DNA from 4 places in the Nitratireductor sp. WH36-1 genome. Region 1 is predicted to be linked to each of the others. Evidence: predicted binding sites of a transcription regulator. Region 1 holds the regulator's gene; each other region holds the start of a gene.
The links. Region 1 encodes PhoB, which activates phosphate uptake and scavenging genes when phosphate is short. Its sites were predicted from a motif close to TGTCATNNANCTGTCAT; they were not measured.

Region 1 (7,549 bases):
GAGCGCAGCTGCTGGATGTCCTTTTCCAGATCGCCGGTGGTCACTTCGTCGTTTTTCTCGGTGCGTGCGGATTTCGCTGCCGTGGTTGCCATCTCAGCATTCTCCAATGTTTCAGTTCCAAGCCAACGCCAAACAATATGTGAAGTTCCATTTAGCACGGAACCAATTACCCGGCGGTCTATTTTCTAATGAAACATTTCTGGAAAAGTTGCATGGATCAATCACAAAGCAGCCCGGGGGGCAAACGCTCCCACATCATGACACTGGAAACCGCACTCACCGCGAGCGCGCAGACTTCGGTCATCCTTCTGGGGCTCATCGCCTTTGTCGTGATGCTGCATTACGGGCGCTTTCTGCTTGCTCCCATGACCCTTGCCATCTTCATCGGCCTGATGCTCGGCCCCATCGCAACGCGGCTTGAGCGCATGGGCGTCTGGCCTTCGATTTCGGCTGTCGCGGTGGTGCTGATCTTCATTACGCTGGTGGGGGGCTTTCTCGTCGCCATCGCCACCCCCCTGACCGCATGGGCCGACCGGCTGCCGCAGATCTGGAGCCAGTTGCAGCTTCAGCTCTCCAGCCTCCGGCAACCGCTCGACACGATCAAGGGGCTGCAGGAGCAGATCCGTTCAGTCACCGGCGGTTCCAGCGTGACGGTGTCGGTGGAAGAAGGCTCCACGGTCGAAAGCGTTGCGGTGCTTGCGCCATCGCTTCTGGCGCAGCTGCTCATCTTCTTCGCCAGCCTCTATTTTTTCGTGGCGACGCGCCATGAAACCCGCGCGACGATCCTGCGCCTGTGCTTTGGCCGGCGTCTGCGCTGGCGCGTGGCGCACATCTTCCGCGACGTGGAGAATGCGGTGTCCGACTATCTCCTGTCGATCACCATCATCAATATCGGGCTGGGCGTCGCCGTCACCGTGGCGATGTGGCTTCTGGGCGTTCCCTCCCCCGCGCTCTGGGGCGCAATGGCGACCCTGCTCAACTTCGTGATCTATATCGGCCCGGCAGTGATGGCCATCATTCTGCTGGGCGTCGGCCTTGCGACCTTCGACACGCTGACGGCAAGTTTCCTGCCGCCGCTCATCTATCTGGCCGTCAACGCGACGGAAGCCCAGTTCGTGACGCCGACCGTCATTGGCCGGCGCATGACGCTCAACCCGTTCATCGTGTTTCTGTCGATCGCATTCTGGCTGTGGATGTGGGGGCCGATCGGAGGCTTCATCGCCATTCCCGTGCTCCTGACGATTTACGCCATGGCCGGCAACATCATCCCCGGCATCGAACCGCCGACACCCGCCAAGGCCCATCGCCACAGGGCGAAGGCGATACCGCCAACGCCTATAGAAAAGGCCGCTTCCCCCCTGAGCCGGGAGTCCAGCCCGCCAGTTCGGCCAAGGCCTCCTGATTGAGGATCTTGCAGCCGCCATCCTCCCATTTCAGGTGATTGCGGCTGGCAAGGCGGGCGATCGTCTTGTTGGTGTGCACAAGAGAAATGCCCAGCGTGTCGGCCACGTGCTGCTGGGTCAGGGCAAGCGTCCCGTTCCTCGAGAGCCCGCTTTGCCGCGCGCGGTCCAGAATGAAGACAAGCAGATAGGCGACTTTCTCCAGCGCCGTTCGCCGGCCAACAGTCAGGAGATGGTCGTCGAGCATGCATTCCTCACGCGAAGCGATCCAGGTGATGTCGTAGGCGAGTTCGGGAAACTTCTTGTAGAGCGAAAACAGCTCGGCCTTCTCGAACACGCATAAGGACATCTGCGAGAGCGCCTCGACCGAGTGCTTCATCTCGCCCATCAGACTGCCCTGCAGCCCTACGAGATCGCCCGGCATCACATAATTGACGATCTGGCGACGTCCGTCTTCCAGGAGCTTGTAGCGAAAGCCCCAGCCGGAAAGTACCGTATAGAGATGCGGATTGTGCGCGCCTTCCACTAAAACGGTCGCCCCCTTCTTCACTGCCAGATCGCCCTTCTTGAAACGACCGACGAACTCCAGTTCATCCCCCTCGAAATCGCGAAAGACCTCGCGCTTTCTCAAGGGACATTGCTGGCAGGGCAGACTCTTGTGGGTGAATTCCTGTTCTTTTGTCACTGACTGGCCCCCGGTTCATTGCTGAATAGGAAAGCCGCATCCAGTGCGAGCGGTTCCCGCAAATCGTACAGACACGTCTTTTTTTAATGACAATCTACACGGGTAATGAGATGGCAAAGAGGAACGAATTCTCTGGCGTCGGAAGGATGTCTGCTTGAAGAAACCTCTGGAGGGCGCCCGCGTCCTGCTCGTCGAAGACGAAGCCATGATCGCCATGAGCATCGAAGAACTGTGCAAGGAGCACGGCGCAACGGACGTGTTCACTGTCGGCACCTTCGATGATCTGGGACCCGACGTTCTGGAAAGCCGGGGAATTTCGACAGCGATCCTCGACATCAAGCTGTCCGACAACTGGACAGACGAGTTCGCCCGCCTGCTTCAGGCGCGGCGCATCCCCTTCATCTTCGCCACCGGCTACGCCTCAAGCCACCAGGTGTTCGAGGCGTTCGGTGGTATCAGGATCGTTGAAAAGCCCTACAGGGACAGCGACCTTATCGACGCGCTGTCCCAGGCGATTGTCGGCTCAAGCGCCGGGAAGGACTGAGAGCGGTCAGACCCGATTGCCCTATGTGCGCCCCAAGGGACGCACGGCAATCCTGGCTCAGGACCTAGGCGATGAAGGCCGTATTGGTGATCTGGGTCGAGATGGCGTCCGGCCCGAAATCGCCCTCACCTGAAATCTCGAGGATTTCCTGCAGGCGCGTTCTGGCGCGGCTCACGCGGCTCTTGATCGTGCCGACCGCGCAATCGCAGATCTCCGCCGCTTCCTCATAGGAAAAGCCGGACGCGCCGATCAGGATGATCGCTTCACGCTGGTCTTCGGGCAATTGCTCGAGAGCGCGCCGGAAGTCCTTCAGATCGACCGAACCCTCCTGCGCCGGGTGCACCGACAGACGTCCGGTGATCGCACCGTCCGCATCTTCGACCTCGCGCTTGCGCTTGCGCATCTGCGAGTAGAACTCGTTGCGAAGGATGGTGAAGAGCCAGGCTTTCAGATTGGTGCCCGGCTGATAGCTGTTCTGTTTGTCCCACGCCTTGACCAGCGATTCCTGCACGAGATCGTCCGCCCGGTCCGCACTTTTTGAAAGCGAAACGGCGAAGGCGCGCAGGCTTGGCACAGCGGCCAGTAGATCGTCACGAAAGCCCGGATAAACACTCATATATATCAGTCCTTGTTTCCGGCCGTTTCAGCGCCGCTTTTCTGCTCAAGCTGATTGAGAAGGTCGCTGAACCGATCCGGAATATCTTCCGTTACCAGGTCGTCGTAATATTGCCTGAGCTTGCGTCCGATCTCTGAGTTTGCGCCGAGCGGGTCTTCATCCTTGCCGCGCCGGGTCAAGCTTCCTCGGGTGTTTGGTTTGCCGTAATTCATGCCCTGTCTTTTTCCATCAAATCTGGTCTCCCAATGACCCGAAACCGTCCGCATCGCCCGGGCCACAACTGTCTCGTCTGCTTTCAAACGCCATTGAGCGGAATTCGTTCCCTCCGACGGGAACATTTTCGCATATGGGGCGTTTCACCCGTCACAAATGCACTAATTCTCATTGCCATGTCTTGAGGGAGACTTGAAATCCATGACCCTGTCAGCGCGTATCGCTCCGCACCTTCCTTACCTGCGGCGCTTTTCCCGGGCCGTTTCCGGCTCCCAGTCCAGCGGTGACGCACTGGTGGCTGCGACGCTTGAAGCGTTGATCGCCGATACGAGCATCTTTCCCGAGGCATCGACCGACAAGATCGCCCTCTTCAGGCTCTTCACATCGCTGTTTGAAACGCTGGACGTTCCGGTCCCCGAAGGCACGCCGAGCTCGGCATGGGAAAAGCGGGCCATGAGCAACCTTTCTTCGCTCGCGCCCCGTCCGCGTCAGGCCTTCCTGCTGGTGGCCGTAGAGAATTTCCGGCCGGAAGAGGCTGCGGAAATTCTCGAGACGGATATGAAAGGCATCAACACGATGCTGCGCGAAGCCAGCGAGGAGATTTCCCGTCAGGTGGCGACAGACATCCTCATCATCGAGGACGAGCCCCTGATCGCCATGGACATCGAGGAGATGGTCGAAAGCCTCGGGCATCGCGTGGTCGGCACGGCCCGCACCCACAAGCAGGCGGTCGAAATGTTTGCCAAGACGCAGCCGAAAATGGTGCTGGCCGACATTCAGCTTGCCGATGGCAGTTCAGGCCTTGATGCGGTGAACGAGATCCTCGACGCGGCCACCGTGCCGGTCATCTTCATCACCGCCTTCCCCGAGCGGCTTCTGACGGGCGAGCGCCCGGAACCGACCTTCCTTGTGACCAAGCCGTTCAGCCCGGAAATGGTCAAGGCGCTCATCAGCCAGGCGCTCTTCTTCGATCAGCAGGCGCACGCGGCGGCCTGACAGGCCCCCGCTTCTTCACGCGTTTCTCAAAAAAGCCGCCTCCGGGCGGCTTTTCTTTTGCCCAAAATCTCTCCGGCGGAACCAAATCCGAATGCCAGACGTTTAACCGGCATAACTAAACGGAGAGACAGAATGCTATACTGGGCCCTGATATTCCTTGTCGTCGCGATCATCGCCGGCGCACTCGGTTTCGGCGGAATTGCCGGCGCTTCGGCAGGCATTGCGCAGATCCTCTTCTACATCTTCCTCGCCCTGCTCGCGATCTCGCTGATCATGGGCCTTCTGAAACGCGGTCGCTAAACGGCGACGCACACATAAACGAATGCGGCATAAGCGAACCGGACCATCCATGGCTTCCGTTTCGTGAAGACAATGAAAGGAGAAAGCCATGGAACACATCGCTGCACTTCTTTTGATTGTCGGCTGCTCAGGCAATGTGGGGGCCGGCGACACGCGCGAATGCCAGGAACTGCCCGCCCCCACCCCGGTCTACGAGACGTTTGAGGAGTGCGAGGCGGAGAAGCCGGTTGCAATGCGCGAGCTGGAAACCGAAGCGCCGCAGGTTCTCGCCACCTGCGTCTATGTGGATCCCGCACTCGTCTATGACGATGCGATCCTGGAGTGGGACATCACCAGCAATGGCGAGCTGACCGCTTCCATCGAGCCGGTGACGAGCTTTGCCGTGGCGCAGAACGAGCATGCCCGCCCCGGACACGCCGCCACGAAATAACGGGCCACGAAATAACGGCGAAGAGCTTCAACGAAAAAGCCCCGGTCGAACCGGGGCTTTTTTTAATGGCTGTATCGCGTTTGTCAGGCTTCGCGGATCGCATAGCCCGCGCCGCGAATGGTGCGGATCACATCGGGCAGACGCCCGTGGTTCACGGCCTTGCGCAAACGCCCCACATGCACGTCCACGGTGCGCTCGTCGATATAGATCGTCTCGCCCCAGACATTGTCGAGCAGCTGGCTTCGCGAGAAGACGCGGCCGGGATGCTGCATCATGAATTCCAGAAGGCGGAACTCTGTCGGTCCGAGACGGATCTCGTTCTTGCGGCGATAGACACGGTGCGATTCACGGTCGAGCACGATGTCCCCGACCGAAAGAACCGTCGAGAGCACTTCCGGCTTCGCGCGCCGCAGAAGCGCGCGAACACGCGCCACGAATTCCGGCGTCGAGAAAGGCTTCACCAGATAGTCGTCCGCGCCGGTTGAAAGGCCGCGCACGCGGTCGCTTTCCTCGCCACGGGCGGTGAGCATGATGATCGGCAGGCGCTCCGTTTCGGGGCGCATGCGCAGCCGGCGGCACAGCTCGATGCCGGAAACGGCCGGAACCATCCAGTCCAGAACGAGCAGATCGGGTACGTTTTCCTGCAGGCGCACTTCGGCTTCATCGCCGCGAGAGATCATCTCGACCTGATAGCCTTCGGCTTCCAGATTGTACTTGAGCAAGACGCAAAGCGGTTCGTCGTCTTCAACGACCATGACCTTGGGGGCAATCATGGCAGGCATTCTCCTCGGGCAGTCTACGGCCGGTTAGACATCGGATTCGACCGTCATCTGTGTTTCGTCAAGCTTCGGCCGCTGGACCGGAAGCTGGGACCCCGTCACCACATAATAGGCATTTTCGGCGATATTGGTCACATGGTCGCCGATACGCTCAAGATTTTTCGCACAGAACAGGAGGTGCGTGCAGGCCGTGATGTTGCGCGGGTCTTCCATCATGTAGGTGAGGAGTTCGCGGAAAACCGACGTGTACTGAATGTCGATTTCCTCATCCTCGTCGCGCAGCCGGATTAACGCCTCGGCATTGCGCGCCACATAGTGCTCGACCACCGAATTGACCTGTTTCAGCACGAGGCCGGCCATCGCGTCGATGGAATGCGCAAGCGTGCGCGGCGTGGCGCTTTCGCCCACGGCGCCGACGCGCTTGGCAATGTTCTTGGCCAGATCGCCGATGCGCTCGAGATCAGCCGCCATGCGGATGGCGCCCACGACGCTGCGCAGATCCTGCGCCATCGGCTGGCGCTTTGCGATGAGCGTGATGGCGCGCTCATCAAGGTCGCGCTGCTTGGCGTCCATGATCGTGTCATCGGAGATGATGCGCTGTGCAAGCGCCGTATCGGAGTGCAGTAGCGCCCTGGTGGAAGCGCGCGTCATCTCGCCGGAGAGATCGCCCATGTCGCGGATGAGGCGGTCGATTTCACCGAGTTCCTCATCGAAGGAGCTGACTGTGTGCTCGCCCATGGTCTGGTTCCTTATCTGTGCGTTTGCCGCGCCGTCAGCCGAAGCGTCCGGTGATGTAATCCTGGGTGCGCTTGTCATCCGGATTGGTGAACATCTTGTCCGTCGGGCCTTCCTCGACCAGATTGCCGAGGTGGAACATGGCCGTGCGCTGCGAGACGCGGGCCGCCTGCTGCATGGAGTGCGTGACGATCACGATCGTGTAGTTCTCGCGCAGCTCGTCAATCAGCTCTTCCACCTTGGCGGTGGCGATGGGATCAAGCGCCGAGCAGGGCTCGTCCATCAGGATCACTTCCGGCGACACGGCAATGGCGCGCGCGATGCATAAGCGCTGCTGTTGACCACCGGAAAGACCGGTGCCGGGCTCATGCAGGCGGTCCTTCACCTCATTGAAGAGGCCAGCCTTCTGGAGGCTCGCTTCCACGACCTCGTCGAATTCCGACTTCTTCGTCGCCAGACCGTGAATGCGCGGACCGTAGGCGATGTTCTCGTAGATCGACTTGGGGAACGGATTGGGCTTCTGGAAGACCATGCCGACCCGGGCGCGCAGCTCCACCACATCGATGCGGGGATCGTAGATATCCTCGCCATCGAGCGTGATCTTGCCGGTGATCCGGGCAATGTCGATCGTGTCGTTCATGCGGTTCAGGCAGCGCAGGAACGTGGATTTGCCACAGCCCGAGGGGCCGATCAGCGCGGTCACCTGGTTTTCGCGCACGTCGAGATTGACGCCGAACAGCGCCTGTTTCTCGCCGTAGAAGACGCAGACGTCTTCACCGCGCATCTTGAGGGTGTCCGAGTTCTGGCTCGCATCCAGTGCTTCTTCAACAGCAGCATCAGTGAGCATGTTC
Region 2 (7,549 bases), 800 kb from region 1:
TCGCGCATCGCCTACCAGCCCGCTTCGGAGCGGCGCCGGGCGCGCTGATCGCGAAAGACTTCTCCTCTGCACTACCCGGCTCGCATCATGCGCAGCCGGGTTTTTCTTTGCCTGAGTGAAATCTGAAGCACCGCACGGGCCGAGGGCGCGGGAAGCCCCTCGCCCTCGCCTCAATCAACGGCTACCGGCTTGCTTGCCCGCTCTCGTGGCTAGTTTTCGGGCGCCGCGACAACCCGGTGGCTCTGATCTTCCTTTGGACGCTCGAGCGGTAACTGCCGGCCCGTCACGATGTGATGCACCGTTTCCGCAATATTGGTCGCATGGTCGCCGATGCGTTCGATGTTCTTGGCGCAGAACAGAAGATGGGTGCAGGCCGTGATGTTGCGCGGGTCTTCCATCATGTAGGTGAGCAGCTCCCGAAAGAGCGACGTGTACATGGCGTCGATTTCCTCATCCCGGTCGCGCACGAAACCGATGCGCTCCACGGAACGGGAGGCATAGACATCGAGCACCTCCTTGAGCTGGGTCAGCGCCAGGCTCGCCAGCGCCTCCAGCCCGCGGAAAAGACGGATCGGCTGACTGCCCTCGGTCACCGCAACAACGCGCTTTGCGATGTTCTTGCCGAGATCGCCGATGCGCTCCAGATCCGATGAAATACGAATGGCGCCCACGATCTCGCGCAAATCGTCGGCGACCGGCTGGCGCTTGCCGATGATGATAACGGCGCGTTCACCGATCTCCCGCTCCTTCTCATCAAGGAACAGATCATCCTCGACCACCTTGCGGCCCAGTGCGGCATCCGACTGCACGAGCGCAGCGACGGATTCCGCCACCATGCGCTCAGCATAGCCACCCATGGCTGCAATCTGGTCCGACAGATAGTTCAACTCATCGTCGAATGACCGCATCGTGTGCTGTGTCTGCATGGTTTCAATCCTTCTCAGCCCGACCTTCTCAGCCCGGTCGGCCTCGTTGCCTGCCATCCCTACTAAGTTATTGTGATGGCGGTAAAATGAAAGTGGTGACGCAATCTGCGCCCGGACTGTTCTGCCTTACCCTGCCGGCGGCACGGGCGGGAAATGAACGGTGAACGAAGAGCCCTCTCCCGGCGCCGATTTCACGGAAAGCCGCGCATCGTGCCGCGTCAGAATGTGCTTCACGATGGAAAGGCCGAGGCCCGTCCCCTTCTGGATCCGGCTCGTTTCGATATCCACGCGATAGAAGCGCTCGGTGATGCGCGGGATGTGCTCTTCGGGAATGCCGGGACCGAAGTCGCGCACCGTGATCCGCACCTCATCCATCGGGCTTGCCTGCTCGGCCGATACGATAACACGCTCACCGTCACTGCCATATTTGCAGGCGTTTTCGATCAGGTTCTCGAAAACCTGAACAAGCTCATCGGAATGCCCGGCGATCAGCATCGGTTTGACACCGAGCTCCGAAACAAACTCGACATCATTCTCGCCGGCAATGTGACGCATGGACTCCATCACGCCCTTCACGAGCTCCACCACATCGAGTTGCGTGCTCGGCTTCTGATAGGGCTTCATCTCCAGCCGTGACAGCGACAGGAGATCATCGATGAGCCGCGCCATACGCTGCGTCTGGTTCTGCATGATCTGCAGGAACTTTTCCCGCGCCGCCGGGTCATCGCGGGCCGGGCCGCGCAGCGTTTCAATGAAGCCCGCAACGGAGGCCAGCGGCGTGCGCAGCTCATGGCTGGCATTGGCGATGAAGTCCGCCCGCATCCGGTCGATCCGGCGCGCTTCGCTCTGATCCTTGAAGAGAAGGACATAAAGGCCAGTATCATTGCCAATGCGGCTCGCCACCACCCGGTAGGCGCGCTCGACGGGGACCCGCTCCGCATAATTGATCGCGACGGACTCCTCCGCACCCGAGATCACCTTGGCGACCAGCTCATGCATTTCAGGCGCACGGAATTTCAGGCGCAGCGACACGCTCTTCGACACAGGGCCGAACGCAAGATCAGCCGCCTCATTGGCATAGAGTATGCCGCCATTGCTGTCGAAGATGTACAGCGGGTCAAGCACCGCCGCCGCCAGATAGACGGCAGGCAATGAATTGATGTCGCCCTTCTTCGGGCGCGGCTTCTCGGCCTTGCCATTGCTGCGTGCGCCCGCAAAAAGGGCGCCAGCGGCTTTCAGGGCCGATCCGATACGAGCAACAAGACCGCGCTCAACGCCGTCCTGATTTTCCTGCCCATTGTTCTCATTCGCACTCATTACGAAGTCCATTCCCGCGATCGTCAGGCACGCCCGCTTCAGGGTCTCTTGTTATGAAGAAGAATTGTCATTCCGTCTTCACTGCTGGACCTTGTATCAAGCTGCAAATAGCATTGACACTCTCATGATTCAGGATCGGTTTTATGAACAAGCCTTTGGAAAACCCTGCCCTCGAAAAAATCAAACCTTTCAAGCTCACGATTGCAGGCGAGGAAAGGACTTTCGACATTGACGAACCGGACCTTCCTGACTGGGTCAAGGAGCGGGAACTCACAGCCGGCGGTTTTCCATATGACGAAAAAATGGACCGTGACGACTACGAAAAGCAGCTCGAAACGCTGCAGATCGAACTGGTAAAGCTGCAGGCATGGATGCAGAAAAGCGGCGCGCGGGTTATGGCGCTCTTCGAAGGGCGAGACGCTGCTGGCAAGGGCGGTACGATTGCGCGCATTCGCACCTATCTCAATCCGCGCAATGCCCGCAATGTCGCGCTGCCCAAGCCCACCGAGACGGAGCGCGGGCAGTGGTATTTCCAGCGTTACGTCACCCATTTCCCGACGAGCGGCGAATTGGTGACCTTCGACCGCTCCTGGTACAATCGCGGCGGCGTCGAGCCGGTGATGGGTTTCTGCACGCCCGAGCAGCATGAGCAGTTCCTGAACGAAGCGCCCGACTTCGAGCGGGCCATCGTCAATGACGGCATCCATTTCTTCAAATTCTGGCTGAACATCGGCCAGGAAACACAGCTTGAGCGCTTTCATGACCGTCGTCACAGCGCGCTCAAATACTGGAAATTCTCTCCCATGGACGTGGCCGGCATTCAAAAGTGGGACGCGTACTCCCGCGCCCGCGACACCATGCTGGAACGCACCCACAGCGCCCACGCGCCCTGGACGGTGGTGCGCGCCAACGACAAGCGCCGGGCACGGTTGGCGGTCATTCGGCGCATGCTGCTCGCCATCGCCTATGACGGGCGTGATCTCGACGCCATCGGCCCCGAAGACCAGCTCATCATCGGCACAGGTCCCGGCTTCCTGGATTAACGGCCAGCTGCATTCAGGAACGGCAATGTCGGGCGGAGACGCCCGACACACGATCTTTCGCCCCTGCCTGAACGCCCGTTTCAAAAACACCGCCGCAGCCAGGCTACGGCACACCGACCCTTCAGGATCACGCCTGACGCTCCTGAACCTTTCCGACCGGCAAATGACCGCGGCTATGCCGCCTGTGCGGTGTTTTCTCCCAGTGATGCGGGGTCCAGTAGAGCTGCCAGATGCATCGCCATGCGGCCACCGACATCAGGCACCAATAGGCCGGCGTCCATACGATCCGCTTCCAGAAGGCGGGTCGCTCGGTCTTCTGCAAGGTCATCCAGCCGAGCAGCAGAAACGCGCCATGCCCGAGAACCACGTTCACTATATCGATATAGAGCAGCGACTGCTGGAAGGCCTGAAACTCGCCGCCCAGCATCAGATAGACGATGACGCCGAATGCGGTCAGGAAGAAAAAGCCATAAGCCAGCGCCGAGAGCACCATCCCTGCGAACAGAACCTGCATGATCACGAAAGAACCCAGCCCCAGCTCGCGCGCGGTCAACTGCGGATTGCGCATATGGACGAGCCATGTCTGCGCCCACCCCTTGAACCAGCGCGTGCGCTGCGGCAGCCATGTGCGCACATCCGTGGGCGCATCTTCCTGCGTCGGGTTCCAGATGACGCTCGCACGATAGCCAAAGCGGCTGAGGCGCGCCCCGAGGTCGGCGTCCTCGGTGACATTGTAAGGGTCCCAGCCGCCCGTCGCTTCCAGCGCCACACGCCGGAAATGATTGGAAGTTCCACCCAGCGGAAGCATCAAGCCGGATCGCGCCAGCCATGGAAGGACCGCCCGAAACAGCGCAGCGTATTCCAGCGCGAACATCGCTGAAATCCAGCTCTCCCGACTGTTGGATATGGTCAGCGGCGCCTGTACACAGGCCAGCTTCTCGTCGGCAGTCTCGAAAGCGTTCCAGGCCTCCACCAGCTGGAACGGATGCGGCCTGTCTTCCGCATCATAAAGCGCCACAAAATCGCCGGAGGTCATCGGCAGGGCGTAGGAAAGCGCTTTTGGCTTTGTGCGCGGGCCGCCCGCCGGCACCTCAATCACTTCGATATAGGGGCGCAGCTCCTGCGCCCGAAGCGCTGCAAGCGTTTCATGGTCATCCGCCTCGCAGACCAGCTTGATTTCCAGCTTGGCGCGCGGCCACACGATCTTGCCAAGCGACATCAGAAGATCGGGAACGATCTCGGCTTCCTTGTAAAGCGCCACCAGAACCGAATAGACCGGCATGTCAGCCGGCCCGATCGTGGTGAAGCGCGGCCCCGGCGAACGTTTGACACCCAAACCGACAACCACCCGCAGCAAGACGCAGGAAAGGAACGCCAGCGAAAACGCGCCATGGAGCACCAGCAGCGTGGCAGAAGGCGCAAAGACGGCCGCAAAAAGCAGCGCCACCACCGCAGCCCCGAGCGCCGCCCCCTGCCAGGCATTGACCACAATGCGCGCCGACATCTCCGGTGCTTCCCTGAAAAGCCGCTCCGTGGCGACCCGCATCAGTCTGCCCCGCGAGCGCCTGGTGATCGCATCCCGCAATGCGCTGGGCTGAACCACGCGAATGCGCTTCGATGCGCGCGGATACCGTTCCACGAAAGAGTGCAATGCGGGAATGTTGAGCTGGTCGGGCGCGATCAGGACAACGGACTGCCCCCGCGCATCGACGGAAAGGCTGACCCGCGCGCCACCACGCTGCGCCAGCGCCGCCAGCCCCTGCCACCCACGCATGACAAGCGCGTCAGCATCGGGATTGGCCAGAAAGGCCAGCCCCAGATTGTCTGCCAGCGCCCGAAAAAGCGCATGTTCAGGCACCAGACCGGACGCAAGCAGTTCCGTCTGAAACGAAACGCCGGCAAGCTTCGCCCGCGCCTCAATGCCGTGCGCTTCCGCTTCGGTGATCGAAAGTGTCTTGAGAATGGGCAGCCAGTCAGCGGCTGGCGATGGTGTTGTAGCGTCAGGCATTTCGCCTGCCCCACCAGAACGATCTGAACCAGATGAATGGCCAGAGGCCCGGTCTGTCTTTGATGTGTTCATCAGATGGTCCATGACAACCACCTAATTCAATGTGGACGCGTTGCTCTCGGCAAAACTGAAACTTCGTTTTCTATGAAATCCGGGCCCAAAAGGCCAAAATTCAAAACACAGTAGCGATACGAAAACTCTCCCAACAATCGAACGATCCATTCACCTCACCATTGAATGATTAATCCATCAATTCGATTTCCCCGCATTTCAGTCTGGATAAATCACCAATCACAGTCAACCAGAAATAGCACTCTGAAAGAAAGGCACGCCCTAGTCGAAGACGCCGCAGCGAATGGCTTCGGCAACCGCATGCACGCGATTGGCCGCCCCCAGTTTTGTCTTGGCATTCAGCAGGTGTTTTTCCGCCGTATGCTCGGAGATCCCGAGAATCTGCGAAACCTCCCATTCGGATTTTCCGAAAGCCGCCCATTCAAGACACTCTTTCTCTCTCGGCGTCAGGCGCGGCGCTTCCCCGAGGCGATAAAGCGTGTGACCGGGACCAAGCTTTCTCTTGGCCTGCTCGATGTTATGCGTGACCTCGTCATGATCGATGCACAACCGCTCGGAGATTTCACAATGAGAGCGACCACGGGCGGCGAGCTGAAGGCATTCCTTTTCAAGCATGTCCAGGTCGCCATATCGATCCGCGCCGCGCAACCCGAGCGCATGGGCAACGGCACAGGTTGCCGCGAAAGAGACGACACCGAGATCCTTCTTGGAAAGCTCGGCCTCTTCCCCTCCGAAAGACATGATGATCTGGCTGCCTTCGAGGGTAGGAAAAGACATCGCAATGCCGTCAACCAGCTTGAACCCCTTGGCCTCGCTCATCATTTTCGATGTCTGACGGGTTTCCTCGACATCATTCAGGATATCGCGCCACAAAACGGCATTTCCGCTTTCGCGGACATGTTTTACGATCGGGTCATGAAAAATGTATCCGCGCGAGACATATCGGTCGATCCATTCCTGGGGCCAGCTGCTCAGAACGAGGTGCCCAACCTGGTCTCCGGGTGCGGCTCCTCTGGGCGGCAGCGTCCCCGCACACACCGTATGCAGCCCGAAACGCTGCGTAAAAGCGATCAGGACGTTGCAAATCGCCGCCGGTGTCTGCGCCTTCTGGATAGCGTCAACAAAAACCCGCGTTTCCCGGAAATCACCCATACATGCCTGTCCCTGCCCCACATTCCTCGCGACTCACCCCCAGAATGCGGACAATTCGCCTTTGTCTTAAACAATAAAGCCTATCGGTAATAACAATGGAATTGTTCCATAGACAAAAAAAATCAGTAGAAGCAACAAAACATAATTCGTCGGCTACTATTCTATGAGAAAAATGCTGCACCGCAACAAGGCAATCCTTGCAATCATTTTGACGCTTGCATCAATACCTGCAGCGGCAGAAGAAGCGACGCCACCAGCCTTCACGGATCCAAAGCAGCAGCTGTCAAAACCGGATATTTCATCGCTTTCCAGACTGCGGTTTCTCACAACGGTCGATTTTTATCCGTTCAATTATCTGGACGAGGAAAACCGGATCAGTGGCGTTCACATCGATCTCGTTCGACAGATATGCGGCGTGCTCGGCATCTCGGAACGATGCCAGATACAGGCGCTGCCATGGAATGAAATCGGTCCGGCGATTGAAAACAGTCGTGCCGAAGCCGTCATCGCCGGACTGGCGATCACCGAGGAGAACCGCGAGCGCTATCTTTTCTCGCGCCCCTATCTGCGTTTTCCGGCAAGGCTTGTGACGCTTCGCTCGGCCCCTCTGGCAGAACCGCTCCATGAAGCGCTGAAGGGGAAGCGCATCGGCGTCATGGATGAAACCGCCCACGAACTCATGCTGCGCGACCTTTTCACGGAGGTGCAAAGCGTCGTCTACACGCGAAACGACTGGCTCCACGAAGATCTGAAATCCGGGAAGATCGATGGCATATTCGGCGACGGGGTGAAGCTGGGCTATTGGCTGGCGAGCAGGGATGCGCAGGACTGCTGCGTCTTTTCCGGAGGCTCCTATTTCGCACCCGAATATCTCGGCCAGGGCCTTGCCGTGGCGGTTCCGAAGGACATGCCGCAACTCGTCGAGGCCATCGACTTCGCATTGCAAAGCATGAATGCGACCGGCGGCTTCACCCACACCTATCTGCGATACTTCCCGGTCGACTTCTACTAGGGGTGCATTGTGATCTAAC
Region 3 (7,549 bases), on a different replicon from region 1:
TGCGCAGGGCGCCCCTGTCGATGACGCGGTCTGCAAGTACGATACGGAAATCAGAGAGCCACATGGTCTTCTTCCTTGGTGAGCTGGTCTGCGACGACTTTGGTATTGAGATTGATTTCACGGTCGATCAATGCGGCGACATCGCCGGGATGATGGAAAACGCCGATGATGGCGACGCCGTGCGCTTTCAGATCGGAGAGGCGACGCACCAGCGCCTCGCGCGCGCCGGCGTCGAGCGATGCCGTCGGCTCATCCAGCAAAAGCAAACGCTGCGGCAGGATGAGGGCGCGGGCCAGATTGACCTTCTGCTGCTCGCCGCCCGAGAAGGTGCTGGGATAGGCGCGCCAGAGCTCTGGCCGGACACCGAACTGGTCGAGCCAGTGGCGGGCCTGATCCAGCGCTTCCTCCTGTGCGATGCCCGCAAGGCGAAGCGGTTCGGCAACGATGTCCTGCGCCGCGACGCGCGGACGGGCGTTCAGGAACTGGGTGACGAAGCCGATTTCCTCGCGACGCAGCAGGGAAATGTCGACATCAGCCGCATTGGCAAGGTCGATTTCACCATGGCCGGAGCGGTACCAGACATGGCCGCCAACGGGCAGATAGCTCCGCCAGATGGTGCGCAGCAATGTCGACTTGCCCGCACCGTTGTGGCCGCGAAGCAGCAGGAATTCGCCCTCGTGGAGGTCGAAGCTCACGTCTTCGAAGGCATGCAGCGCGCTGTCGAGGTGATACATGCGGAAGGTCTTGGTGAGGCCTTCGACACGCAGCAATGGAGTGGTCGTCATGGTCTCATCCTAGAGTTTGGCGTGCACAAGCTGTTGCGTGTAGGGGTGCTGCGGGTCCTGAAAGATCTGGTCGGCCAGCCCCTGTTCGACCACCTGCCCATGGCGCATGACCATGACGCGGTCGGCCATGGTGCGGATGACGCCGAGATCGTGACTGACCAGAACCATGGTGATCTTGCGGTCACGCTGCAGGCGCTTGAGCGTGTCGAGAACCAGAGCCTGAACCGATACGTCGAGGCCGGTGGTTGGTTCATCGAGCAGGAGCAGCGCCGGCTCAAGCGCGATGGCCTTGGCCAGCTGCACGCGCTGCTGCATGCCGCCCGAAAGCTCGATCGGCCGCGCATCCATGCGCTCCAGGGGGAACTCCGAAGCATCGAGCGCCTCGCGGGCTCTGGCGCGCAACACATCGAAGCTGCGTTCGCCGGCAATCAGAAGTCGCTCTGCAACATTGCCGCTTGAGGACTGGCGCATGAGCAGGCCGAGATGCGGGTTCTGATAGACGATGCCGATATGGCGGGCGCAGAGCATGCGCCGCTGATAGCGGGTGAGGTCGAACAGATTGCCGTCCTCGCGGTCAGGCAGACGCAGCCGGTAGTCTCCAGTATCGGGCGTGTCTTCGAGGTTCATCATACGCAGCAGCGTGGATTTTCCCGAACCACTTTCCCCGACAATGCCCATCACTTCGCCGGGATAGACCGTGGCGCCCACGTCGCGCAGGGCGCGCACATCGCCAAAGCTCCTGGAGATGTTGTTCATGGTCAGAAGCGGTCTTGCCCGCATCAGGCGCGGGGCCGCGCGCTCAAGTGCAGCAGGCGTGAGATCGAGGCTCATGCTGAATACTCCCCGTCGCGGTACCAGGTCTCACCGATCCCGACCGGCGCGCCTTCCGCCTTTTGAATGGCCTTGATGCCAAGATTGCTGTCGGAGACTTCGAAAGTCGATCCGCCATCATCCTGTGGAATCTCGTTCATGAAATAGCCGGAGAGGCACGAACGGCGGCAGGTGAGATGCGCGTGTTCTTCCACCTGATAGGGACGGTCGGAGAACACCAGCGGCTCGACGCGGGTAAAGGGCGGAACGGCGAAGAGGCGTTTTTCGCGGCCTGCCGAGAGGAAGGTGAGGTGCTTTGCCATGTTCAGCTTGGGCACGTCCCAGCGCGGAATGGGCGAGGGGGTCATCACGTGGCGGCCATTGACCATGCTCGGGTAGGCTGCGCCCTGCATGATTCGGCCCTTGCGCACGATCTGCTCATAGAGCGTGAGCCAGAGTTTTCCGTAGTCGGCGTCCGCATGCATCTGCCGGGCGATGGACATGTTGGGCTCAACGCCGCGCAGCGGCTCCGGATTGGGAACCTGCAGGACGAGGATCTGATCCTCGCGCATGACCTCTTCCGGCACGCGGTGGCGGGACTGGACAATCGAGGCGGAGAGCGTGTCCCAGGTTTCTGCAGCGCCGGACACGCGGGAGATGAAGCGGCGGATCGACGCCGCGTTGACGCCATCATCCGCGCCCTGGTCGATGACCTTCACGGTCGAAGCCGGGTTGACGAGGGTGAGCGTGACCTGAAGGCCGCCCGTTCCCCAGCCGCGCGCCATGGGCACTTCGCGGCTCGCATAGGGCATCTGGCACCCCGGCACGGCGATGGCCTTGAGCATCTTGCGGCGCAGTTCGCGTTTGGCCGACGCGTCGAGAAAGCCGTAGCTGGTTGCGGCCCAGTCCTTTGTGAGAGAGGCAAGGCTCATTCTGCAGGCTCCATCTGGCGGGTTTCTGCCGGCGCAGCATCGGCTGCAGTTTTTTTCGCCCTGGCGTCTCGCATCGCGTCGAGCACCGACTGAAAGGTGACGTAGTGCGGCAGCTTGAAGTGGATGCAGAAGCCCGAGGCTTCCACGCTTTCGGTGTGGTAGAGGTAGAACTCTTCATGCACGGCCGAGCCTACCGGGGCTTCGGCCGAATTCAGATCGAGCGTTGCTGCGGCGATGACCTTGACCTCGTTCCAGCCGAAGGTCGCGGCGAAGCCGAGTTCGAGATAGCCGCCCTTTTCCTTGGAGGTCACCTCTGCCTGGCTGACGCGCACGCGCCCGGCTGAGAACTCCGTGCCGCGCGGGTGGCGCACCACCACATTGGCTTCGCCGAGGCGCAGCTCGTTGACGGTCGGGTGGGCATTGCCATATCCGCGCATGGCGGCATAGCCGAGGGCGAGCACACCGCCGGTTTCTGCGCGGGCAAGGCTTTGCAGGCGATGGGCGCGTGACGCGGGAAAAAGAAGCGGCTCGCGCGTCAGGTCGGGAATGTCCTCCGGTGCGGTGTCCGGTTCCATGGCCGGGGCGACCAGCCCCTGCTGACGCTGCCACTCGGCCAGAGAAGGCTGGCGTACAGGCGCCGGGGCCTCTGCGCTGTCGACCGGCGGCGGCGTGAAGGGTTTTCCTTCCAGCACGTCTGTTGCCAGAACACGGTGCGAATAATCCAGCGTCGGCCCGAGTATCTGCCCGCCGGGAATGTCCTTGAAGGCGGCGGAAATGCGGCGCTGCGTGAGCACTTCATCCTGCTGCACGGGACGGGCGATGGCGAGGCGCGGCTGGGTGGTGCGCCAGGCGCGCAGAACCAGCACGGCTTCGGAAAGCTCACCGCCGGTCTGCGCCAGCGCGAGCGCCGCGAGTTCCTCATCATAAAGCGAGGCTTCGCCCATCACGCGGTCGACCAGATAGGGCATGGTTTTGCGGATCGTGTCGACGCGGGCCGCGTCGATGGGGCCAAGGTCCTGACGGAACAGCCGTTCGGCCTGTTCGATGGCCTTTTCGCCACCACGGGTTGCCACATAGGCCATTCTACAGAACCTCCACCTTGGTCGAGCGCGGGATGCCGATGACGGAACCCGCATCGACGAAAAAGCAGTCAAAGCCTTCCGGATAGGCGCAGAGCATTGCGCGCATGGCCCAGAAGGCCGGTGGCGCGTCGAGTGAGATCTCTGTTGGCTCTTCAATGCCGGGGCCGCTGAGCCGCAGGCGCTGGCCTGCGTGCCGGGCGGCGACGATCAGCGTCGCGCCATCATCGGGGTAAAGGGGACTGCCGCAGCGAAGCTGGGTGATCTGGTCCGCAGCGTTTTCGAGCGACGACAGGAAAACATGGTCGGCCCGCGAAACATCACCTGTGACGAGCGCTCCGCTGGTGGAGACGGCCTCGCGCAGGTCCGGCGTATCGGCAAACACGGTGCATTCGAGATCCACCAGTGTTTCGGCAATGCCGGCAAGGCCGGCCTCCGGCATCACGCGGGCATCGCCCGGGCGCGACAGCGCCCACATGAGCGCCTGGAATGTGGAATTGCAGCGCAGTTCAATGGCGTCGGGTGGTGCAACGGTCAACATCAGAAGGTCTCCATTTCGACGCGCGTGGCTTCCACCTGACGCATGCGTTCCTCATCGACGGCTGCGAGATGCGCCTTTTCCTCGGCGAGCAGAGTTGCGGTGGCTGCTTCCTGCCCGAATGCGGCGATGCGCAGGTCAATGACGGCCATCGCCATGGCGCGTTCGAGATCGCGGCCGGTCACCATGCCGTAGCCGACGTTCCCGGCCTCATCGGCAATATGGGCTTCGCTGACCAGCACTTCGCCCAGATGGAAATCCACGTTCTGGACCGTGTCCCTCATAGGCACCATAACGAGGCCGGTGCGGTTGGCGATGACGGTGATCTCGCCCATCTCTTCAAGCAGGATTTCTGCATGCTGCTTGAGCCGTTCGGGGCGGGCGCGGGCGAGAATGTCGAGCGTCGCGGGGTGATTGCTGTCACCGGGTGGAAATGTATCAGTCATCGGAAGGTCTTTCGGTGGTCATGACGGTCGGCTGGTCTGCTTCGAAGGTGAACTGCACACGGTCGCCAGCCCATACGGCCTCGGAGAAGCTGATGGGGCGTCCGTCGAGATCGGCGTCCACTTTCTGGACGACCAAAACGGATTGGCCCGGGCGCATCATCAGCATGGCGGCCTCCCGTTCGGAGGCGATGCGGGTCAGGACAGTGGTGCTCTGGCGCCGGTAGTCGGTGATGCCGTAGCTGCGATAGACATCGGTTATCGACCGGGTGTCGCGCCGGCGCTCCAGCAGATCCGGGAAGCGCGTGGCATCGTAATAGGCCCAGCCCGTGCTGATCGGCAGATCATTGGCGAACCCGCGCCAGGAGCGGGCGAAGACGGGAGCCTCCGCAGCGATCTTCAACGCCGCAGCCACACGGGTGCTGGCAGGAATTTTCATTTCTGAAAGGGTTTCGCCCGAGGCGGTGAGGCCCTGGGACAGGAGATTCTCGCGAAAACGCGTTCGCTCGCCGATCACGTAGTTGAGCAGGGGCGCGCGTTCCACGAAAGTGCCGCGCCCGTGTTCAACACGCAGCTTGCCTTCTGTCACCAGTGCTGCCAATGCTTTGCGCAGAGAGTGACGGCGCGCACCATAGAGCACGCAGAGCTCGGGTTCAGACGGCAGTTTCGTATCCGCTGCCAGCCTGCCCGAGATGATTTCTTCGCTGATCCTGTCCCGGGTTTCCTCCCAGGAGTATCCTTGATTTCGCATAGCACCAACTCATTCGAATGAGGCGGTTCTAGCGAAACCCAATGACACGTGCGTGACGGTCAGAAGGCTGTCATTGGGTGCGGGTGGGTGGGATGCCGGAGGTCCGAAGGCACCATTTCATTTCTGCTATTTGGAAGGTGTCCTTAATTGGCTTTCGCAGAATCCGAGAGTACAAAGCCTTTGAACAACTTCGATCCTTGACTGATCCTTCCAAGCGCGTCGGCTGTTTTCATCAGTTCGGGGGCCAGTCGCTCAACCTTTCCTTCGTCCATGCGGTAAGTCGGGCCAGCAATGCTGACAGTTCCGATCAGCCTCCCTTCGAAAAGAACAGGCGCTGCAATGGCGGTCATGCCCTCGGTGCATTTGTTGACGGCGATTGCGTATCCACGGTTGCGTGTTTCCTCGAGAATGGGCAGCAACTCATTCAGGTTGATTTCAGGTGCGGACGTGCCGCATGCCGACAGCACGTTCAGGAGTTCGGTGTTCGGTATGAATGAGAGAAACGCGGTTCCATTCGCGGAAAGCGGAGATACGCGTGCGCCTTGCTCCGCGCTTGGGTCATACTTGAAGCCGGAACGCACGCCCTGAGAAACGGCTACCCAGATTAGTGTGTTGCCATCGTAAACACTCAGCCGGACCAGCTCTTCACTGGTCTCCGCCAGCCTGTCCAACTCGGGTTGTGCGAGGTCGTTTATTCCACAGCGACCAAGGAAAGTAAGGCCTAGCGCCGGTAGTTTCAGTGACAGTGAGTAGTTTCCGTGGGCTTCGGGCTGGACAACATAGCCCTGACTCAAAAGTTCATTCAGCGTTCGATGCACACCGCTCGGAGGGGCATTTAGAGCCTCCGCAACTGCAGCGACCGACATGCCTCTCGTTTCTCTTGATAGGAGCTCCAGAATGCGGAGTGAACGGACCAGTGCGCTCGCCATGTGACTTGGTTTCCGGAATGCTGTTTCGAATTCTGGTCAGAATACCGGACATTTTCACTCAAATCCACCATGGATCTTGTTTTATGATTATAATCTTGAATGGCATTCCAGTTTTGTATATGAGTCCGAATATGGCGAGATATGAGGCTCACGAAAGGGAGGAGAGCATGGCAAATCGTGTTGATAGAACGCGCAGGGGAGTGCTGGCTGGGTTGGTTGGCTCGGCCGCAATCGCAGCCTTTCCAGGAAGAGGGCTGGCTGCCGATCAATTCAACTGGCGGGCCGTGGCGCTGCATCGCAGCGGTGAAGGTATTAAGAAGTGGACTTGGCTCCAGGAAGAACTGCCGGCGCGTACGGGCGGTCGAATTCAGCTGGATGTGGTTACTGCGCAGGAGATGGGGCTGACCGGGACTGAGCTGTCTCGCCTTCTTCGATCAGGTGCGATCCAGATGGCCGAGGTGAACTCGACCTATATCGCTGGTGACTTCCCGCTGGTCGAAGCAACCGAGCTTCCTGGCGTGGTGCGCAGTTTCGCGGACGGGCAGAAGATTGTTCGTTCGTGGTCGAAGAATGTGGTTGCGCCGGCTGCTGACAAGATCGGTGGGCAGACGATTGGTGATTTCGCGTGGAGCTCCGGTTTCCTCTTCACGAAGTTCCCGGTGAACAGCCTGGAAGATCTCAAGGGCAAAAAAATCCGCGTTTTTTCGCCCGGGCTGGCAGCTTATGTCGAAGCTCTTGGCGCGACTCCGATCAGCATGCCCCTGTCTGAAGTTTATAGCGCTTTGCAGCGCGGTTTGATGGATGGCGTCCTTACGGGAACGGACCAAATCAATTCTATGAAAATGTGGGAGATCGCTCCGTATTTGACTGATGTTCGTCTGGCCCCCACGAGCGCTTACATCATCGTCAGCCAGCGTCACTGGGATGCTCTGCCGGAAGATCTAAAAGAGATCGTGGCCGGTCTCGGTCGTGAAATGACACAGCTTGGTTGGGAACTCGGTGCAGACAATGACCGCATCGGTTTCGAGGCGGCGCGCGCCAACAACATGACGATAACCGTTCCTGTGCCTGAAGACTGGAGCGTCACTCTGGATCAGGTCGCGCGTGAAACCATCATTCCCTGGTGGGTTGGGCGCGTAGGAGGTGATGCCGGTTCTCTTTACAATGAATACATCGGCTCAATAACCGGAATTGAGATCTGACATCATTGATTATCCCCTCCATCCAGATGGGGTGGAGGGGCTATGGAAGGGGACGAAGATGTCTATCTTCAGTGCGACCA
Region 4 (7,549 bases), 1.2 Mb from region 1:
CGGCACGCATGTGGCCCGCACGTCGGAAGTGGGCGAAATCCATATCGGCAAGATCGAGAAGAAAGGGCGCGAAAACCGTCGTTTCCGCCTGCGCTTCGGACCAATTCCAGCAAACTGAGACTGAGAGAAGAAAATGAGCGAGAAAAGCCGCTTCACGGTATCGCCGTCATGGCTGGAAGAACGACTGGAGACGCCGGGCCTCTCCATCGTGGATGCGTCCTGGTATCTGCCGGCGCATGGCAGGGATGGGCGTGCCGAACATGAGGCGGGGCGCATTCCCGGCGCTGTGTTCTTCGATCAGGACGCTGTGGTGCATCCCGAAACGGACCTGCCGCATGCGCTGCCGGATGCCGCGACCTTCCAGCGCCATGTGAGCGCCATGGGGATTTCCGAAGACGACACCATCGTCGTGTATGACGGGCCGGGTCTTTTCTCCGCGCCGCGCGTCTGGTGGATGTTCCGCGTGATGGGCGCAAAGAATGTGCTTCTGCTGGATGGCGGGCTCGATGGCTGGCGCGCCGAGGGACGGCCCCTCACGGACAAGCCGGTCCAGACGGCTCCGGCGGTGTTCAACGCCAAGCTGGACGAAGAGCGGGTGGCGAGCCTTGAGGCGATGCTTCAACTGGTGGAGGATGCGACGGCGCAGATCGCCGATGCGCGTCCGGCAGGCCGCTTTACCGGTGCAGAGCCGGAACCGCGTGCAGGCATGCGGTCGGGCCACATGCCCGGCGCGCGCAATGTGCCCGCCTCCGCACTTTCGCGGGATGGACGCCTGTTGCCACCGGACGAGCTGCGCGCGCTTTTCGAAGGGGCGGGCGTCGATCTTTCGCGGCCCGTGGTGACTTCCTGCGGATCGGGTGTGACGGCGGCTGTTATCTCGCTGGCGCTCGAAACGGTCGGCCATTCCGACCACCGGCTCTATGATGGTTCGTGGAGCGAGTGGGGCGGACGCGCAGACACGCCGGTGGAGACCGGAGAGGCCTGACGATCCGGGATGTGAAGCGGCTGAACGTTTCGCAACGGGATGTTCATCGCAAATTCAGCGGGGTTCGATGAAGATGTGCGCAATGATGACGCATGTCTTTGAAAGGAATCCTCCATGCTGAACCGTCGCCAGATGCTGGGAGCGGCCATTGCCGCCGCATTGATGCCGGGCGCTGCCATGGCGCAATCCCAGATGCCTTCGGCCTCTCGCATCCAGCGCAGTCTCGAAGCCGCGCCCGCGCAGCGCGTGCGCCCGCAGGACCGTGTGACGGTGCGGGAGCTGAAGCGGCGACCGGAGCTGCGCCGGCGCGCGCCATCCATCGACATTCAGGCCATCAATTTCGGCTTCGATTCAGCCGAGATACCCTATTCGCAGTTCCGCAAGGTGGAAGAGATTGCAGACGCCCTGCATCGCCTGCGTCGTCGCAGGCCGGGAACGGTTGTGCTGCTTGAAGGCCACACGGATGCGGTCGGGTCGTTCGCCTACAATCAGCAGCTTTCGGAGCGCCGGGCCAATTCGCTGAGGCGGGTTCTGGTGCGTGAGTTCCGCGTGCCCTCGCGCATGCTGGAAACGGTGGGCTATGGCGAGGAGTTCCTGCTGGTGCCGACACGCCAGGAGAACTGGCGCAACCGGCGTGTGACCCTGCGGCGCATCGACGATTTCCTGCGCTGACAGGCGCATTTGGCGGGAATCGGGTGGGAAGCCCCGGTCTCGCCCGGCACATTGCTCTCCAACACCCTTGAAGGAGAGCAATGATGGGCTTGATCAGATTTGTCGCCATGGACAGCGACGTTGCGCGGGCGTATCGCAATGGTGTGCCCGATGCCTATGGGCGGAGGCCGGAACGGCGGATTTCCACGGGCAGCGGGGTTCCCTGCCGCCATTGCCTGCGCACCGTTCCCGAAGGAAAACCCTATCTCATTCTGGCCTACAGGCCGTTTCCCGATCTGCAGCCCTATGCCGAGACGGGACCGGTCTTTCTGTGTGCGGAGGACTGTGAGCGGGCGCAGGAGAGCGATGTGATGCCCGACCTTCTGCGGGCTGGAACGCAATGGCTTCTGCGCGGCTACGGAGATGATGACCGCATCGTCTACGGGACGGGTGACGTTGTTCCGCAGCAGCATATCTGCACCCGGGCGCATGAACTTCTGCAGCGCGATGACATCGCTTATCTGCATGTGCGCTCGGCAAAGTACAATTGTTATCAGGCGCGCATTGAACGCGCCTGAAGTGTGGTTCTGGGGATCAGACGAAAAAATGCCCGCCGTTTCCGGCGGGCAAGTTTAGGAGGAAAGTCTTGCCGGGCTAAAGTCTTGCCGGGCTCAGGCCGCGAGCACGGAGCGGGCTTCGGCCATCTCGTAGCCCAGTGCGTCGGCGACAGCCTGATTGGTGATCCGCCCCTTGTGGACGTTGAGACCGTTGCGCAGGTTCTGATCGTCGACGAGCGCCTTGAGGCCCTTGTCGGCTAGCTGGAGCCCGTAATGCAGCGTGGCATTGTTCAGTGCATGGGCGGAGGTGACGGGAACCGCGCCCGGCATGTTCGCCACGCAGTAATGAATGATGCCGTCCACCTCATAGGTGGGGTCGGAATGGGTGGTGGCGTGCGAGGTCTCGAAACAGCCGCCCTGATCGATGGCAACGTCGACAAGCACGGCGCCCTGTTTCATGCCCGACAACATTTCACGGCTGACGAGCTTGGGCGCGGCTGCGCCGGGGATGAGCACTGCGCCGACCACAACGTCGGACGAGAAGCATTCTTCCTCGAGCGCCTCGACGGTGGAGTAGCGCGTATGGACGCGGCCATTGAAGATGTCGTCCAGCTCGCGCAGACGCGGGAGCGAGCGGTCGATGATGGTGACATCCGCGCCGAGGCCGACGGCCATCTTGGCGGCGTTTAGGCCGACCACGCCGCCGCCGATGATGGCGACCTTTCCGGGCAGCACGCCGGGCACGCCGCCAAGCAGCACGCCGCGGCCGCCATTGGCCTTCTGAAGCGCGGTTGCGCCGGCCTGAATGGCGAGACGCCCGGCAACCTCGGACATGGGGGCGAGCAGGGGCAGGCCGCCGCGCGCGTCGGTCACTGTTTCATAGGCGATGGCGGTGACGCCGGATGCGATCAGGCCGCGTGTCTGCTCCGGATCGGGCGCAAGGTGGAGATAGGTGTAGAGGATCTGGTCTTCGCGCAGCTGGACCCATTCCGAGGGCTGCGGTTCCTTGACCTTCACGATCATGTCGGATTTGGCGAAGACGTCTTCAGCGGTTTTGGCGATGGTTGCGCCAGCGGCGCGGTAGGCGTTGTCATCGGCGCCGATGCCTGCGCCTGCGCCGGTTTCCACGAGCACATCGTGCCCATGCGCCACATATTCGCGTACGGACCCCGGCGTAAGGCCGACGCGATATTCGTGATTCTTTATTTCTTTCGGACAGCCGACACGCATCCTTGTCTCCTCCAACATGTGTGCGAATTTTCTGGCTCAATCGATGAGACCACAAAAAAGACCGAACGTCTTTGCGAACTCGTTTGCAGTATCCGGCGATTTTCACTATTCCTTGCGCGAAATATCGCGTTCGTAGAAGGAAATTCGAAAAATGACCCTGGATAGGATTGATATCGCCATTCTGGATGCGTTGCAGCAGGACGGGCGGATCTCCAATTCCGCGCTTGCCGAGAAGGTCGGACTGTCGCAATCGGCCTGCTCGCGCCGTCTCGACAATCTGGAGAAGAGCGGCGTGGTCAAGGGATACCATGCCCGGCTTTCGAATGCAGCCCTTGGGCATGGTGTAACGGTGATAGTCCATATCTCCTTGTCGGGCCAGTTCGAACGCACGTTGAGCGAGTTTGAGGCGGCGGTGCAGCGCTGCCCGAATGTGGTTTCATGCCATCTGATGGCGGGCGAATATGACTACATTCTGCGGGTCGCTGCGCGGGATCTGCAGGATTATGAGCGCGTTCACAAGGAATGGCTGACGGGCATGCCGCATGTCATCAAGATCAACTCGGCCTTTGCGCTTCGCGAAGTGGTGGACCGCACCGCGCTGGGGCTGAAGCCTGAAATGTCCTGATCCGGGGTCAGGCGGGGACGCCTGACGGCAAAATCTTCTCGCCCGCAGTCAGCCGGCAGTCACTATGTGATCCATCGCAATGTCATGGGGCTGCGGGTAGATGGTCGGCAATTGCGAGAAGGCATAGCCGATGCCCACGACCAGCGGTTTCTTCGCCAGTGCGGCGAGGGTGCGGTCGTAGAAACCGCCGCCATAGCCCAGCCGGTAGCGCGCGGCGTCGAAGCCGACCAGCGGTGAAACCACGATATCAGGCGCGATTTCCGCCTGCGTTGCGGGAACGGGAATGTTCCACACGCCGCGTTCAAGTGTGTCGCCGGGCCGGTAGGGCCGGAAGACGAGCGGTGCGCCCTTTTCGATGACGACGGGGAGGGCCGTCTCTGCTCCCCGCGCTGCGCATCGGGCAAGCCATGGGCGTAGATCCGGCTCCCCCCGGAACGGCCAGTAGAGGCCGATCACCCGGCCGGCGGGATCGCCGATGAGACGGTCGAGCTGATTGGCAATGTCTTCTGCAAGTTCGCTTCGGGTTTTCGCCGGGACGGCGAGACGCTCGGCGATGAGGCGCTCGCGGGCCGCCTTGCGCCAGCGCCGGACATCCGGCCAGTGGTCTGCATCGGCCGCCTGTGCGCCGCTTGCCAGCTCATGCATGAAGCAGGGCGGTGACGCGTAATCCCGGTCGCCGGAAGAAGTGTTCATCTCTTTTCTCTCCCTCTGCTTTGTCCGTGCAGCGCTTATCAAGACTGCGGGGCGGGCGGCTGAGGCGCTTTTCTCGCTGCGACATGTGAAGCGCCGTTTGTGCCATGGCCCTGTCATCCGGGCGTCACGAGTTTTTGCTGGAAGTCTCGCCACGAGAGCGCAATCATGACTGATCGCTGTTTCCGTTTCAAAGATCGAAAGAGAGATGACCATGACCCGACCGCACGCCCTGCTTTCCCGTCGTTCCTTCCTCGCCGGATCGGCGGCTGCCGGTTCGCTGGTTCTCATGCATCCGTTTTCCGCACGCGCTTCCGGCAATCAGGCGCATCTGCGCATCATGGAAACGACCGATCTGCATGTGCATGTCTTTCCCTATGACTATTATGCCGACAAGCCCAACGACACGATGGGTCTGGCGCGCACGGCCGCGATCATCGATGGCATTCGCGCGGAAGCCACGAATTCGATCCTGGTGGACAATGGCGACTTCCTGCAGGGCAACCCGATGGGTGACTACATCGCCTATGAGCGCGGCATGCGCGAGGGTGATGTTCATCCGGTGATCAAGGGCATGAACACGCTGGGTTATGATTGCTCGACGCTCGGCAATCACGAGTTCAATTACGGGCTCGACTTCATGTTTAAGGTGCTCGATGGCGCAAACTTCCCCTTCGTCTGCGCCAATGTGACCAAGGGCGAGCTCGCAGCCAACGCGCGCGATGACGCGCTTTTCCTAAAACCTTATGTGATCCTTGATCGCAAGGTGAAGGACGGCAATGGCGAAGAGCATCCGATCCGGGTGGGCCTGATCGGGTTCGTGCCGCCGCAGATCATGAACTGGGATTCGAAGCATCTGGCCGGCAAGGCCATGACGCGCGACATCGTGAAGGCCGCAGAGGCCTGGGTGCCGCAGATGCGCGAAGAGGGCGCCGACATTGTGGTGGCGCTGTCGCATTCCGGCATCGGCCCGGCGAAGTATGAGGAGAACCTCGAAAACGCCTCGCTGCTTCTGGCCGGTGTTGACGGCGTTGACGCCATCGTGACGGGGCACAGCCATCTGGATTTCCCCGGCCCGAAATTCGAGGGGCTGGAAGGTGTCGACAATGCGAAGGGCACGATTGCCGGCAAGCCGGCGGTGATGGGCGGTTTCTGGGGCTCGCATCTGGGGCTGATCGACCTGATGCTTGAACGCGACGGCAATCGCTGGATGGTGGTGAACTCCACCTCGGAGGCGCGGCCGATCTTCAAGCGCGTGGAGCGCAAGGCCGAACCGCTGGTGGAAAGCGTGGCCAAGGTGGAAGACGCGGTGCGCGAGGACCACGAGGCGACGCTGAAATATGTGCGCACCGCCGTGGGCAAGACCTCCGCGCCGCTGCACTCCTATTTCGCGCTGGTGGCGGATGATCCGTCCGTGCAGGTCGTGAGCCAGGCGCAGACCTGGTACATCACCGACATGCTGAAGGATGGCGCGCACAAGGATGTGCCGGTGCTTTCGGCGGCAGCCCCCTTCAAGGCCGGCGGACGCGGCGGACCCGACTATTATACGGACGTGCCGGCAGGCGATGTGGCGATCAAGAATGTCGCCGACCTCTATCTCTACCCCAACACGGTGCAGGCGGTTCTGGTGACCGGGGCGGATGTGAAGGAATGGCTGGAAATGTCGGCCGGTATCTTCAATCAGGTGGAGCCGGGCAAGGCCGACCAGCCACTGCTCGATCCGACCTTCCCGTCCTACAATTTCGATGTGATCGACGGGGTGACCTACCGGATCGATCTTTCGCAGCCTGCAAAATATTCGCCCAAGGGCGAGCTTCTGAACGCGGATTCGAACCGCATCGTCGATCTGCAGTTCAAGGGCGCGGCCATCGATCCGGCGCAGAAGTTCGTCGTCGCGACCAACAATTACCGTGGCGGGGGCGGGGGCAATTTCCCCGGCATCGGCCCGGACAAGGTGATCTTCGAAGCGCCCGACACGAACCGCGACGTGATCGTGCGCTATATCGTGGAACAGGGCACGATCAACCCGTCCGCCGACGCCAACTGGAATTTCAAGCCGCTGGAAAACACGTCGGTGCTGTTCGAGACCGGGCCGAAGGGCGCGGCGTTCGCTTCGAGCGTCGAGGGCGTTTCCATCGAGCCGGCGGGCGAGGGCAAGGAAGGTTTCGCGCTCTACCGCATCACGCTCTGAACGGTAGTCGGTTAAATATAACGATCAATGATGAGAGGTCGGGCGCATTGCCCGGCCTTTCTTCTTTTGAAGCAAGTGTTTGCCGGCTTCGGCGGATAAAGAGATTCAGGCGGTTCGCGCTTTGCGTGACGCTGGGGCGCATTGACTTTTTCGGGCGGTCGGCGCGATTTGCGGGCGCAATTTCCAGGAGACATGCCCGTGATTCGACACATCGTTTTTTTCAGCGCAAAGGATGAGGCTGATGTGGAGCGGATTGCCGAGGGTCTCGGCATGCTTGCCGAGATTCCGCATTCGGATTTCTTCGAGATCGGTATCAACCGCAAGGTCGACCAGATCGGCACCGAGGTGGATGTGATCGTCTATGGCGAGTTCCGCGACGAGGCGGCGCTGGCGGCCTACAAGGCCCATCCGGTCTACGACGCCTGCACGGCGAAGGTGCGGCCCATGCGCGAGATTCGCATGGCGGCGGATTTCGTTTCCAAAAAGAATGACTGACGGGCGACCCGTCAGTCTGCATTTCTGATCGACTTGTAGGCGGAGAGCGCACTCTCCCGTGCGGCCTTGTGGTCGACCATGGGGCGGGGATAGGTCTCGCCGAGGCTGACGCCCGCCTTTCTGAG

Region 2: a site for PhoB is predicted at 2,309-2,325, ahead of ppk2 (polyphosphate kinase 2). Genes of this name have one in related genera too.
Region 3: a site for PhoB is predicted at 5,380-5,396, ahead of phnF (phosphonate metabolism transcriptional regulator PhnF). Genes of this name have one in related genera too.
Region 4: a site for PhoB is predicted at 4,853-4,869, ahead of AC4PTT_RS08690 (bifunctional 2',3'-cyclic-nucleotide 2'-phosphodiesterase/3'-nucleotidase). Genes of this name have one in related genera too.

Annotation. Positions count from the first base shown of each region.
Region 1 covers NZ_CM178970.1:587,681-595,229, reverse strand. The annotation lists gene AC4PTT_RS02880 (ElaB/YgaM/YqjD family protein) at 1-92, opposite strand, end outside; gene AC4PTT_RS02875 (AI-2E family transporter) at 213-1,406, shown strand; gene AC4PTT_RS02870 (Crp/Fnr family transcriptional regulator) at 1,336-2,085, opposite strand; gene AC4PTT_RS02865 (response regulator) at 2,240-2,629, shown strand; gene AC4PTT_RS02860 (sigma-70 family RNA polymerase sigma factor) at 2,694-3,245, opposite strand; gene AC4PTT_RS02855 (NepR family anti-sigma factor) at 3,251-3,457, opposite strand; gene AC4PTT_RS02850 (response regulator) at 3,660-4,454, shown strand; gene AC4PTT_RS02845 (DUF1328 domain-containing protein) at 4,587-4,754, shown strand; gene AC4PTT_RS02840 (hypothetical protein) at 4,843-5,184, shown strand; gene phoB (phosphate regulon transcriptional regulator PhoB) at 5,268-5,954, opposite strand; gene phoU (phosphate signaling complex protein PhoU) at 5,991-6,701, opposite strand; gene pstB (phosphate ABC transporter ATP-binding protein PstB) at 6,736-7,549, opposite strand, start outside.
Region 2 covers NZ_CM178970.1:3,814,676-3,822,224, forward strand. The annotation lists gene AC4PTT_RS18180 (GcrA family cell cycle regulator) at 1-48, shown strand, start outside; gene phoU (phosphate signaling complex protein PhoU) at 210-926, opposite strand; gene AC4PTT_RS18190 (ATP-binding protein) at 1,053-2,243, opposite strand; gene ppk2 (polyphosphate kinase 2) at 2,387-3,286, shown strand; gene AC4PTT_RS18200 (glycosyltransferase) at 3,414-5,294, opposite strand; gene AC4PTT_RS18205 (helix-turn-helix transcriptional regulator) at 5,628-6,518, opposite strand; gene AC4PTT_RS18210 (transporter substrate-binding domain-containing protein) at 6,691-7,530, shown strand; gene AC4PTT_RS18215 (sterol desaturase family protein) at 7,545-7,549, opposite strand, start outside.
Region 3 covers NZ_JBZXDP010000002.1:324,506-332,054, reverse strand. The annotation lists gene AC4PTT_RS20715 (alpha-D-ribose 1-methylphosphonate 5-triphosphate diphosphatase) at 1-64, opposite strand, end outside; gene AC4PTT_RS20710 (phosphonate C-P lyase system protein PhnL) at 51-785, opposite strand; gene AC4PTT_RS20705 (ATP-binding cassette domain-containing protein) at 795-1,616, opposite strand; gene AC4PTT_RS20700 (alpha-D-ribose 1-methylphosphonate 5-phosphate C-P-lyase PhnJ) at 1,613-2,527, opposite strand; gene AC4PTT_RS20695 (carbon-phosphorus lyase complex subunit PhnI) at 2,524-3,609, opposite strand; gene phnH (phosphonate C-P lyase system protein PhnH) at 3,611-4,147, opposite strand; gene AC4PTT_RS20685 (phosphonate C-P lyase system protein PhnG) at 4,147-4,590, opposite strand; gene phnF (phosphonate metabolism transcriptional regulator PhnF) at 4,583-5,338, opposite strand; gene AC4PTT_RS20675 (IclR family transcriptional regulator) at 5,482-6,204, opposite strand; gene AC4PTT_RS20670 (TRAP transporter substrate-binding protein) at 6,435-7,469, shown strand; gene AC4PTT_RS20665 (TRAP transporter small permease subunit) at 7,528-7,549, shown strand, end outside.
Region 4 covers NZ_CM178970.1:1,828,093-1,835,641, forward strand. The annotation lists gene AC4PTT_RS08655 (alanyl-tRNA editing protein) at 1-118, shown strand, start outside; gene sseA (3-mercaptopyruvate sulfurtransferase) at 134-985, shown strand; gene AC4PTT_RS08665 (OmpA family protein) at 1,100-1,657, shown strand; gene AC4PTT_RS08670 (DUF1203 domain-containing protein) at 1,741-2,214, shown strand; gene ald (alanine dehydrogenase) at 2,308-3,423, opposite strand; gene AC4PTT_RS08680 (Lrp/AsnC family transcriptional regulator) at 3,575-4,048, shown strand; gene AC4PTT_RS08685 (5-formyltetrahydrofolate cyclo-ligase) at 4,097-4,741, opposite strand; gene AC4PTT_RS08690 (bifunctional 2',3'-cyclic-nucleotide 2'-phosphodiesterase/3'-nucleotidase) at 4,953-6,929, shown strand; gene AC4PTT_RS08695 (Dabb family protein) at 7,128-7,424, shown strand; gene AC4PTT_RS08700 (cryptochrome/photolyase family protein) at 7,436-7,549, opposite strand, start outside.